DNA from 3 places in the Scandinavium tedordense genome. Region 2 is predicted to be linked to each of the others. Evidence: predicted binding sites of a transcription regulator. Region 2 holds the regulator's gene; each other region holds the start of a gene.
What was found. Region 2 encodes PhoB, which activates phosphate uptake and scavenging genes when phosphate is short. Its sites were predicted from a motif close to CTGTCATAAAACTGNCNNAT; they were not measured.
Positions count from the first base shown of each region.

Region 1: a site for PhoB is predicted at 2,210-2,229, ahead of glpT (glycerol-3-phosphate transporter). Genes of this name have one in related genera too.
Region 3: a site for PhoB is predicted at 1,478-1,497, ahead of MUU46_RS08970 (esterase-like activity of phytase family protein). Genes of this name have one in related genera too.

Region 1 is NZ_JALIGG010000054.1:130,436-133,719, forward strand. Features, by position in the region: partial or broken gene glpQ (glycerophosphodiester phosphodiesterase) at 1-727, opposite strand, end outside; gene glpT (glycerol-3-phosphate transporter) at 742-2,091, opposite strand; gene glpA (anaerobic glycerol-3-phosphate dehydrogenase subunit A) at 2,352-3,284, shown strand, end outside.
Region 2 is NZ_JALIGG010000051.1:134,109-137,392, reverse strand. Features, by position in the region: gene sbcD (exonuclease subunit SbcD) at 1-906, opposite strand, end outside; gene phoB (phosphate response regulator transcription factor PhoB) at 1,101-1,790, shown strand; gene phoR (phosphate regulon sensor histidine kinase PhoR) at 1,812-3,107, shown strand.
Region 3 is NZ_JALIGG010000053.1:275,121-278,404, forward strand. Features, by position in the region: gene yjiA (GTPase) at 1-18, shown strand, start outside; gene MUU46_RS08970 (esterase-like activity of phytase family protein) at 78-1,433, opposite strand; gene xapA (xanthosine phosphorylase) at 1,763-2,596, shown strand; gene tsgA (MFS transporter TsgA) at 2,642-3,284, shown strand, end outside.

The sequences.
Region 1 (3,284 bases), on a different contig from region 2:
TCACCTGGGTTTCATTCCAGTCGGTATACGCAATCAACTGCACCAGATTCACGTCCATTCCCATTTTCGGTTCCAGCTCATTTCTGATGCGCTTCAGCTCTGCGGCATCAAAACATTGCAGGTATACCTTGTCGCTTTTGCTGGTGTAACCGTATTTTTTCAGGACTTCCAGTGTCTTCGCTGCAATATCCTTCCCTTCCTGATGATGGAACCACGGCGCTTTGATTTCCGGGTAAATACCGATATTTTTCCCGGTAGAATGGTTGAGCCCCTGGACAAATTCAATCTCCTCTTCAAAAGTATGAATGCGGAAATCTGATTTTCCCATCGGGAATCGGCCCGGATAGACCTGCACTTTTTTACCGTTTTCCAGCTCGAAACCTTCGGTAAATTTAAGCGATCGAATTTCGTCCAGCGTGAAATCAATGGCGTAATAACGTCCATCTTTGCGGACACGATCCGGGAAGCGCTAAGCTACATCCGTCACCCGGTCAAGATAATGATCGTGCAGAACCACCAGGCGGTCATCCTTCGTCATCACCAAATCTTGCTCAAGATAATCAGCCCCTTGTGCGTAGGCCATCGCTTTTGCTGGCAGAGTATGCTCTGGTAAATAGCCGCTTGCTCCCCGGTGGGCAATGACAATTTTGTCAGTCGCCAGCGCCTGTCCGGCAAATAAACCTGCCAACAGCAATCCTGTTGCGATACGAGTAAAGGTTATTTTCATCATCATGATCCTCATTAACGACGAGCCAGCAGTTCGGCGTGGTGACGCTTCTCACCGACCATCACCACCAGCAGTAAAATCACCGCCAGCACGCTGCCGCCAATCATCACCATAAAGCCGCCATCCCAGCCGAAGAAATCGACGGTATAACCCACAATGGCGCTGGCCGCGACGGAACCACCGAGATAGCCAAACAGCCCGGTAAAGCCCGCCGCCGTACCCGCCGCTTTCTTCGGCGCCAGCTCAAGCGCATGCAGACCAATTAACATCACCGGACCGTAAATCAGGAAGCCGATGACAATCATACAGGTCATATCGACTCCCGGATTACCCGGCGGGTTGAGCCAGTAAACGACGGTTGCAATGGTGACCAGAATCATAAAGAACACGCCGGTCGCCCCGCGATTACCACGGAACACTTTGTCCGACATCCAGCCGCACAGCAGCGTGCCCGGGATCCCCGCATACTCATACAGGAAGTACGCCCAGGAGGATTTATCCAGGGCGAAATGCTTCACTTCTTTCAGGTAGGTCGGCGACCAGTCGAGAATCCCGTAACGCAGCAAATAAACGAACACGTTGGCGATAGCGATGTACCACAGCAGTTTGTTCGGTAACACGTACTGCATAAAAATCTGCTTCGCCGTCAGCTCTTCTTCATACTTCTCGCTGTAATCATCCGGGTAATCGTTTTTGTACTCTTCGACAGGCGGCAGACCACAGGACTGCGGGGTATCACGCATCAGAGCGAACGCAATCAACGCCACCAGAATGGCACCAAACGCAGGCATATAGAGCGCCGCACGCCAGTCGTTAAACCACGCCATCCCCAGCAGGAACAGCAGCGGCGGCAGTCCACCCCCAACGTTATGCGCACAGTTCCACACCGATACAATGCTGCCGCGCTCCTTCTTTGACCACCAGTGAACCATGGTACGCCCGCACGGCGGCCAGCCCATCCCCTGGAACCAGCCGCAAATGAACAACAGCACGAACATGACTGCAATACTCGATGTCGCCCACGGGACAAAGCCCATGAACAGCATCACCATTGCCGCAAGGATCAGACCAGCCGGTAAGAAAATGCGCGGATTCGAGCGGTCAGAGACCGATCCCATAATGAATTTTGAGAAGCCGTAGGCAATCGAAATCCCCGACAGCGCTAACCCCAAATCCCCCCGAGAGAATCCCTGTTCGATCAGATACGGCATGGCTAAAGCAAAGTTCTTACGCACCAGATAGTAAGCGGCGTAACCGAAGAAGATCCCGAGGAAAATTTGCCAGCGAAGACGGCGATAGTCCGAATCAATCTGCGCATCCGGCACTCTTGCAGTGTGCGCGGCAGGTTTGAAAATACTGAGCATAGTAGCCTCCGTGGCCATCGTTATCAGACGGACGTTACCGATGTGACCTGTACGCCGTGAGTATGTGCGCTGGATGGTAGGTAAAGTGTTATCCAGGTACTGTGAAATGCTGCACAGAATGTTACAGAATTATGACAAAAATTCCATATTGAGCGCGAAATCACGTTTCATTTTCGTTTTGTGCTCGAACATGCTCGATATCAAACAAACCGCATTTTTAATGTGGCTAAATGGAAGAAAGCGAACATTGAGGGATCAGCATGAGTGTCTCTACCTCCAGCGAAGCCGACGTCATTATCATCGGCGGCGGGGCCACCGGGGCCGGGATCGCCCGGGACTGCAGCCTGCGCGGACTTAAGGTTATCCTGGTCGAACGGGATGATATCGCCACCGGCGCCACCGGGCGCAATCACGGCCTGCTGCACAGCGGCGCGCGATACGCGGTGACGGATGCGGAATCCGCGCAGGAATGCATCGCGGAAAACGCGATTCTGAAACGGATTGCACGCCACTGTATCGAGGCCACGGAGGGACTGTTCATCACCCTGCCGGAAGACTCCCTCGATTATCAGCATCAGTTTATTGAAGCCTGCCTCGCGGCAAATATTCCCACCCGACCGTTAACACCAGCTCAGGCTATCGCGCTGGAGCCTGCGGTGAATCCGAACCTTATTGGCGCGGTCAACGTTCCCGATGGCACCGTCGATCCTTTCCGGCTGACCGCGGCAAATATGCTCGATGCACGCGAACACGGGGCAATCATTCGTACCGGATGCAAGGTCACCCGCCTGATTCGTCAGGGCGAGCGCGTAAGCGGCGTGACAATATGGGACCGCACGCGTCACGCCAGTGAAAACTTACATGCCCAGGTCGTGGTCAACGCGGGCGGCATCTGGGGCCAGCGTATTGCCGAATATGCCGATTTAAGCGTGCGCATGTTTCCGGCCAAAGGCTCATTGCTCATCTTCGAAAACCGTATCAACCAACACGTCATTAATCGCTGCCGCAAACCCGCAGACGCCGACATTCTGGTGCCCGGCGACACCATTTCCCTGATTGGCACCACCTCCACGCACATTGATTATCGCGACATCGACTACAACCGGGTCACGGCAGCGGAAGTGGATATACTGCTGCGCGAGGGCGTAAAGCTGGCCCCGTCCATAGCCACCACCCGCATTCTGCGCGCTTAC
Region 2 (3,284 bases):
GGCGGCATTGCCATCTCGCCACTGTGTCAGTTGCTCGCTGATGCTGGCGAAATCGCCTTTCAGCACCGCCAATTGCTGCGTCACCGGCACCTCCAGCGGCGTTACTTTCGCCAGTTTTCCATTATCAAAACTCACCAGATTGACGGCTTTTGCTTTGCCGGTTTCATCGAAGCTCAGGGAAATCGGCGAGCCGCAGTAGCGAATGTGCTCGCTGCCGCCAATTTTTTGCGCCCGATGAATGTGGCCGAGGGCAATGTAGTCCACCGGCGGGAAGTTCTGCGCCGGGAAGGCATCGAGCGTGCCGATATAAATGTCACGTACCGCGTCACTTTTGCTGGCGCCGACGGTGGTCAGATGGCCACTGGCGATGATGGGCAGCGGGCGATCGCCACGTAGTTCGCAAGCCTGCTGATACTGCTGCTGATAGTAATCAGTGATGGCCTGTAATAAATGTTGCTGCTTTTCCCCGGCGGAGGAACCGGCCTGGCTGACGATGACATCGCGCGGACGTAGAAACGGCACCGGGCAGAAAATCGCCCCGGGGGTCCCATCGCGACGGTTGAGCACGCAAGGGGCCATCCCGCTTCCGGCGACCACGGTGGTGTTCAGAAACGCGAGAATATCGCGGGATTCGTTGAGCGTGGCGACGGAATCATGGTTCCCCGCCAGCACCACCAGATGACAGCCGGTTTGCTGCAATTTCACCACAAAGCGGTTGTAGAGTTCGCGCGCGTAGCTCGGCGGTGAACCGGTATCGAAAATATCACCGGCCACGATAATGGCATCCACCTCTTGCGCCTGCGCTGTTTCCAGCAGCCAGTCGAGAAAAGCGTCGTGCTCAGCGGCACGGCTTTTGCTGTAAAAATTCTGGCCGAGGTGCCAGTCGGAGGTGTGTATGATGCGCATAATAAACCCAGGGCGGAAAAGCGTGTGCGTCAGTATAAACGGTTAACGATATCAGGGCGATGGCTGTACTCTTTCAGTGTCATAATGGCGAAGAGCACTATCATAAAACGGTCATCTTATTCATAAATCTGTCATAAATCTGACGCATAATGACGCCGCAAACCAGGCACATAACTAATAACACAGGATTTATAATGGCGAGACGTATTCTGGTCGTTGAAGATGAAGCCCCAATTCGCGAAATGGTGTGCTTCGTCCTGGAGCAAAATGGCTTTCAGCCTGTAGAAGCAGACGATTATGACAGTGCCGTAAACCAACTGAACGAGCCGTGGCCTGATTTAGTCCTGCTCGACTGGATGCTACCAGGCGGCTCAGGCATTCAGTTTATCAAACACCTCAAGCGCGAAGCGTTAACGCGCGATATTCCGGTAGTGATGCTGACCGCGCGTGGCGAAGAAGAAGATCGCGTGCGCGGCCTGGAAACCGGCGCCGACGATTACATCACCAAACCTTTCTCCCCCAAGGAGCTGGTGGCCCGTATCAAAGCTGTCATGCGCCGTATCTCGCCGATGGCGGTAGAAGAAGTGATCGAAATGCAGGGCCTGAGCCTTGACCCGACTTCACACCGTGTCATGACCGGCGAAAACCCGCTGGACATGGGGCCTACTGAGTTTAAATTGCTGCACTTCTTCATGACTCACCCGGAACGCGTATACAGCCGCGAACAGCTGCTGAATAACGTCTGGGGAACCAATGTGTATGTAGAAGACCGGACGGTGGATGTTCATATTCGTCGTCTGCGTAAAGCGCTGGAACACAGTGGTCACGACAGAATGGTACAAACCGTTCGCGGCACGGGATATCGTTTCTCCGCCCGTTTCTGACAATTGACTGGAGTGTGACCCGTGCTTGAACGGCTGTCATGGAAAAGGCTGGTTTTTGAGCTGATCCTCTGTTGTATTCCGGCCCTCATTCTGGGGGCGCTATTCGGGTACTTGCCATGGTTTTTACTGGCGGCGGTGACCGGATTGCTGATCTGGCATTTCTGGAATTTACTGCAACTTTCATGGTGGCTGTGGGTTGACCGCAGTATGACGCCGCCACCGGGCAAAGGCAGCTGGGAGCCGCTGCTGTACGGGCTGCACCAGATGCAGATGCGTAATAAAAAGCGCCGTCGTGAGCTGGGGAGCCTGATCAAACGCTTTCGCAGTGGGGCTGAATCGTTGCCCGATGCGGTAGTGCTGACCACCGAAGAAGGGGCCATGTTCTGGTGTAACGGTCTGGCCCAGCAGATGCTGAATCTGCGCTGGCCGGACGATAACGGCCAAAACATCCTCAACCTGCTGCGCTACCCTGAATTTTCCCGCTATCTCAAATCTCGCGATTTCACCAGACCGCTCAACCTGGTGCTCAACACCGGGCGGCATCTGGAAATTCGCGTCATGCCTTACAGTGAACAACAGCTGCTGCTGGTGGCGCGTGACGTTACTCAGATGCACCAGCTGGAAGGCGCTCGCCGCAATTTCTTCGCCAATGTCAGCCATGAATTACGTACGCCTTTGACGGTGCTACAGGGCTATCTGGAGATGATGCAGGAGCAAACGCTGGAAGGCGCGCCGCGCGAAAAAGCGCTGCACACCATGCGTGAGCAAACCCAGCGTATGGAAGGCCTGGTGCGCCAGCTGTTGACGCTGTCACGCATCGAGGCGGCCCCGCTGGCGGCATTAAATGAAATCATCGACGTGCCGATGATGCTCAGGGTAATTGAACGCGAGGCGCAGACACTCAGCCATAAGAAGCACATCCTGCATTTCGACATTGAGGATTCACTGCAGGTGCTCGGCAGCGAAGAGCAGCTGCGTAGCGCGATGTCGAACCTGGTGTATAACGCGGTGAATCATACGCCGGAAGGCACTGAAATTACCGTACGCTGGCTGCGCGAGCCGCACGGCGCATTGTTCAGCGTGGAAGATAACGGCCCTGGCATCGCGCCGGAGCATATTCCGCGCCTGACGGAACGCTTCTACCGCGTCGATAAAGCCCGTTCGCGGCAAACCGGCGGCAGCGGCCTGGGGCTGGCAATCGTGAAACATGCGGTAAATCATCACGAAAGTCGCCTCGATATCGAAAGTACGCCGGGTAAAAACACCCGCTTCAGTTTCTTACTGCCGGAACGTTTGATTGCCAAAAAAAGCACCTGATGATTCGTGTGTCAGGAAAGATTGACAAAGACCGGCGAAAGCCGGTTTTTTTGCTTTCCAGTTAACCAAACGGTGGATAATTTTCAAACGCCTGTTGCTTTTTTGTTCGCATGATTAGCCAGAGGTTTTTCTGATATATGGTTAATCATGCTAACTGGTGATTCGATGTTGCTATAA
Region 3 (3,284 bases), on a different contig from region 2:
GCGGGTCTGAAGCGCTAACGGCACGATACCCTCCCCCCTATGGGGAGAGGGTCAGAGTGAGGAGAAAACTGCAAAAACTACAACAACGATTCAGGCACCGTAATCACCCACAGCTCGCTATCTGACGCCGGTTTTTCCAGTGGCTGGATGCCGAGGGTTGTCGCCACCGCCTGGTCATCCACCGTCAATTTCCCCTGCTCATTCACCCGATAATCCTTCAGCTTCTTCCCTTCAATCGGGCTTTTCAGCGTCGTTTTCACGCCAAAATCATTGTCGTTCGCCACTGCCAAGGTTTTGTCGTCGATCAGCGCCATCCCTTCGGCTTTTTCCTGCTTCCAGCCGAGTTTACGCAGGTCAACCACCAGAGTTTTGTTCGCTAAAGTGATCCCACGCGTCGCCAGTTGATCCGCGCTATCAAACTCCGGGTATTCACCCGGTTTATCAAACGCCGCCAGATCGCTGGCCTGGCTCAGATCGACCTTGTAGATGTTATTGCGCATCACGTCATCTTTATCGCCGCCCTGCTCGATCAGCAGGATATGGTCATTATCCAGCGCCACGATATCGCCGATTTTGGCATCGCTGTTTTTGCTGTAGACGTTATCAATCGGATAGCCGTACATTGCGGTTTTACCGGTCGCCGGGTCAAAACTCACCAGACGGGTAAACAGGGCTTTCTTCTTACTCTTACCATCAATATCAAGCGTGCTCTGCACGGCGGCGATAATGCGCCCATCCGGCATCCGGGTGATGCCCTCGAAGCCACGGTTTGGCTGACGCCACTTGATGATATTCGGCAGACCACCGGCAACCGACTTTTCACCGTCCAGCGCCTGCGGGCCGTGCTTCGCGATGATTTTGCCATTGCTGTCGACGTTAATCATGAACGGGCCATATTCATCGCACAGCCAGAAACCGCCTTTACCGTCCGGGGTGATGCCTTCGGTATCCAGCCCGCGGTTATCGCCCGTCAGCGTTTTCAGAGTATCACTCAGCGCCACTTCGTCGGTCGATCCAATCACCCCACTTTGCAGCGGAAGACCGTTGATATTGCCTTTCTCATCATGCAGCGGGCGCAGATGGGTCGCCTCGGCTTTGCCGTTTTCAACCCGAATGGACATCAGTAACGGCGTAAAGTCCGGGGTCACAAAAACTTTCGCTTCCTGCTTACCCACGCCAGGAGAATCGGCGTTCGGACCGCGATCCGTTATCGTCGCAAAGGTCAGCGCATCGCCTTGCTTACCGGTAAACAGTAAACCAGAGCCGATCCCCACCGGTAAACCGTTCGGAAACGCGCTGGAAAACGCACCACGGTAATTGACGTGTGAGCCTTCAGGAAAACTCACCACAAAGTGCTCTGCGGTTGGCTCCGCTGCAAAAGCTGAGAGAGAAAGGGTACTGCCAACCACCAGAGAAATAAGTTTAATTTTCATGTTGTTGTCACCTTTTTATGAATGTGAAACACCATAAGAATGTGACATGACAGAAAGATGACTGAAGGATGACAGAATGAGGATCCACGCACTCAATTTCGCGAATGAGCACACCAGTGAACCCCATCACACTTCCGCCATGCGCTTTTCCGCTATCAGTCCCTCCCAGTCACGCAACCGCATCGTAACTCATTGAAATTCCGTCGAGCTTCTCTATTCCCACGCCAATTCATTCGATAAATACTATCAATAACCCCTTTTATACAATTGGATTCCCAATCACTCACTTCTCAGAATGGACATATACCCCAAAGCATTCAGGAGTTTTTATGTCTCATTCCGTGATTAATGACACCCCCTACGAAGCCGTTGAAATCATCAATGCCGTTAAGCCTGGTTTTAAGCCGCGCATCGCGTTTATCCTCGGCTCCGGCCTTGGGTCGCTGGCCGATAAGCTCGATAACAAGACCGTCATCTCTTACGAAAAACTGCCCGGCTTCCCGGTAAGTACCGTGATTGGTCATGCGGGCGAAGTGGTGATGGGCTCGCTGCACGGCGTGGACATCATCTGTATGAAGGGTCGCGGGCATTTCTACGAAGGTGTCGGGATGGGCATCATGACCCACGCGGTGCGCACCTTTAAGCTGCTCGGCTGTGAATTTATGTTCTGCACCAACGCCGCAGGCTCACTCAACCCGAATATCCCTGCCGGAAGCCTGGTGGCGCTGAACGACCACATCAACACCATGCCGTCGACGCCGCTGGTCGGGCCGAACGACGATCGCTTTGGCCCGCGTTTCTTCAGCCTCGCCAACGCGTATGACAAAGACCTGCGCGCGAAACTGCAGCACACCGCCGGTGATTTGGGCCTGACGCTGCACGAAGGCGTTTTCGTCTCTTATCCAGGACCAAACTTTGAAACCGCGGCGGAAATTCGCATGATGCAAAACATGGGCGGCGATGTGGTCGGCATGTCGGTCGTGCCGGAGGTTATCGTCGCACGCCACTGCGGCCTGAAGGTGCTGGCGGTGTCGGCAATCACCAATATGGCGGAAGGCCTGAGTGACGTGGAACTGTCTCACGAACAAACCCTGAAATGCGCGGCGATGGTCACCGATGATTTCATTCGCCTGATTAGCCAGTTCGTGAAGAGCTGCCGCTAAATTCCCATCCAGCGGCGGGCGCACAGCCCGTCAGGAGAAGTGCAGATGTCAGAAAATTACTCTCGCGGTAATCTGAACGCGATTTCGTATCTGAGCTATTACTTTGTCGGCGCACTGGTTTCGACGCTCGGCATCGTCCTCGGCCCGCTGTGCGCCGCGTTCAACAAAGATCCGAGCTTTATCGGCCAGGTCTTTACGTTGATGAATATCGGCATGTTCGTGCCGATTATGCTCGGCGGTATCCTGATGAAAAAATGGGGTCTGCAAAAACCGCTGGTGATCGCCTCCGCGCTGACTATCCTCATCAGCGCCCTGCTGTTCATCACTCCAACGCTGACCATGTTTAGCGTGGCGGTCGCTATTATCGGCGCCTGCGGCGGTATCTTCATGACCATTGGTAGCTATCTGGTGGTGCGTATCAATCCGGACGAGAAAAGCCGTTCGTCGAGCCTGATTTTCACAGACTTCTTCTTCAGCCTGGCCGGCGCCACACTCTCGTTCCTGCTGGCGTGGCTGTTCAAAATGGGTGCCAGCTGGATTGCGATGTACGGCATTATGGGTGGCCTCGGCGTGCTGATGCTGCTACTGACGCTGCGCAGCCGTTACCCGGCTACCGAAGCGCCGGTGGACACGCATCAGGATGCAGTGACTCACGAACCGTGGGGTCGCTCGGTATGGTTGTTGTGCG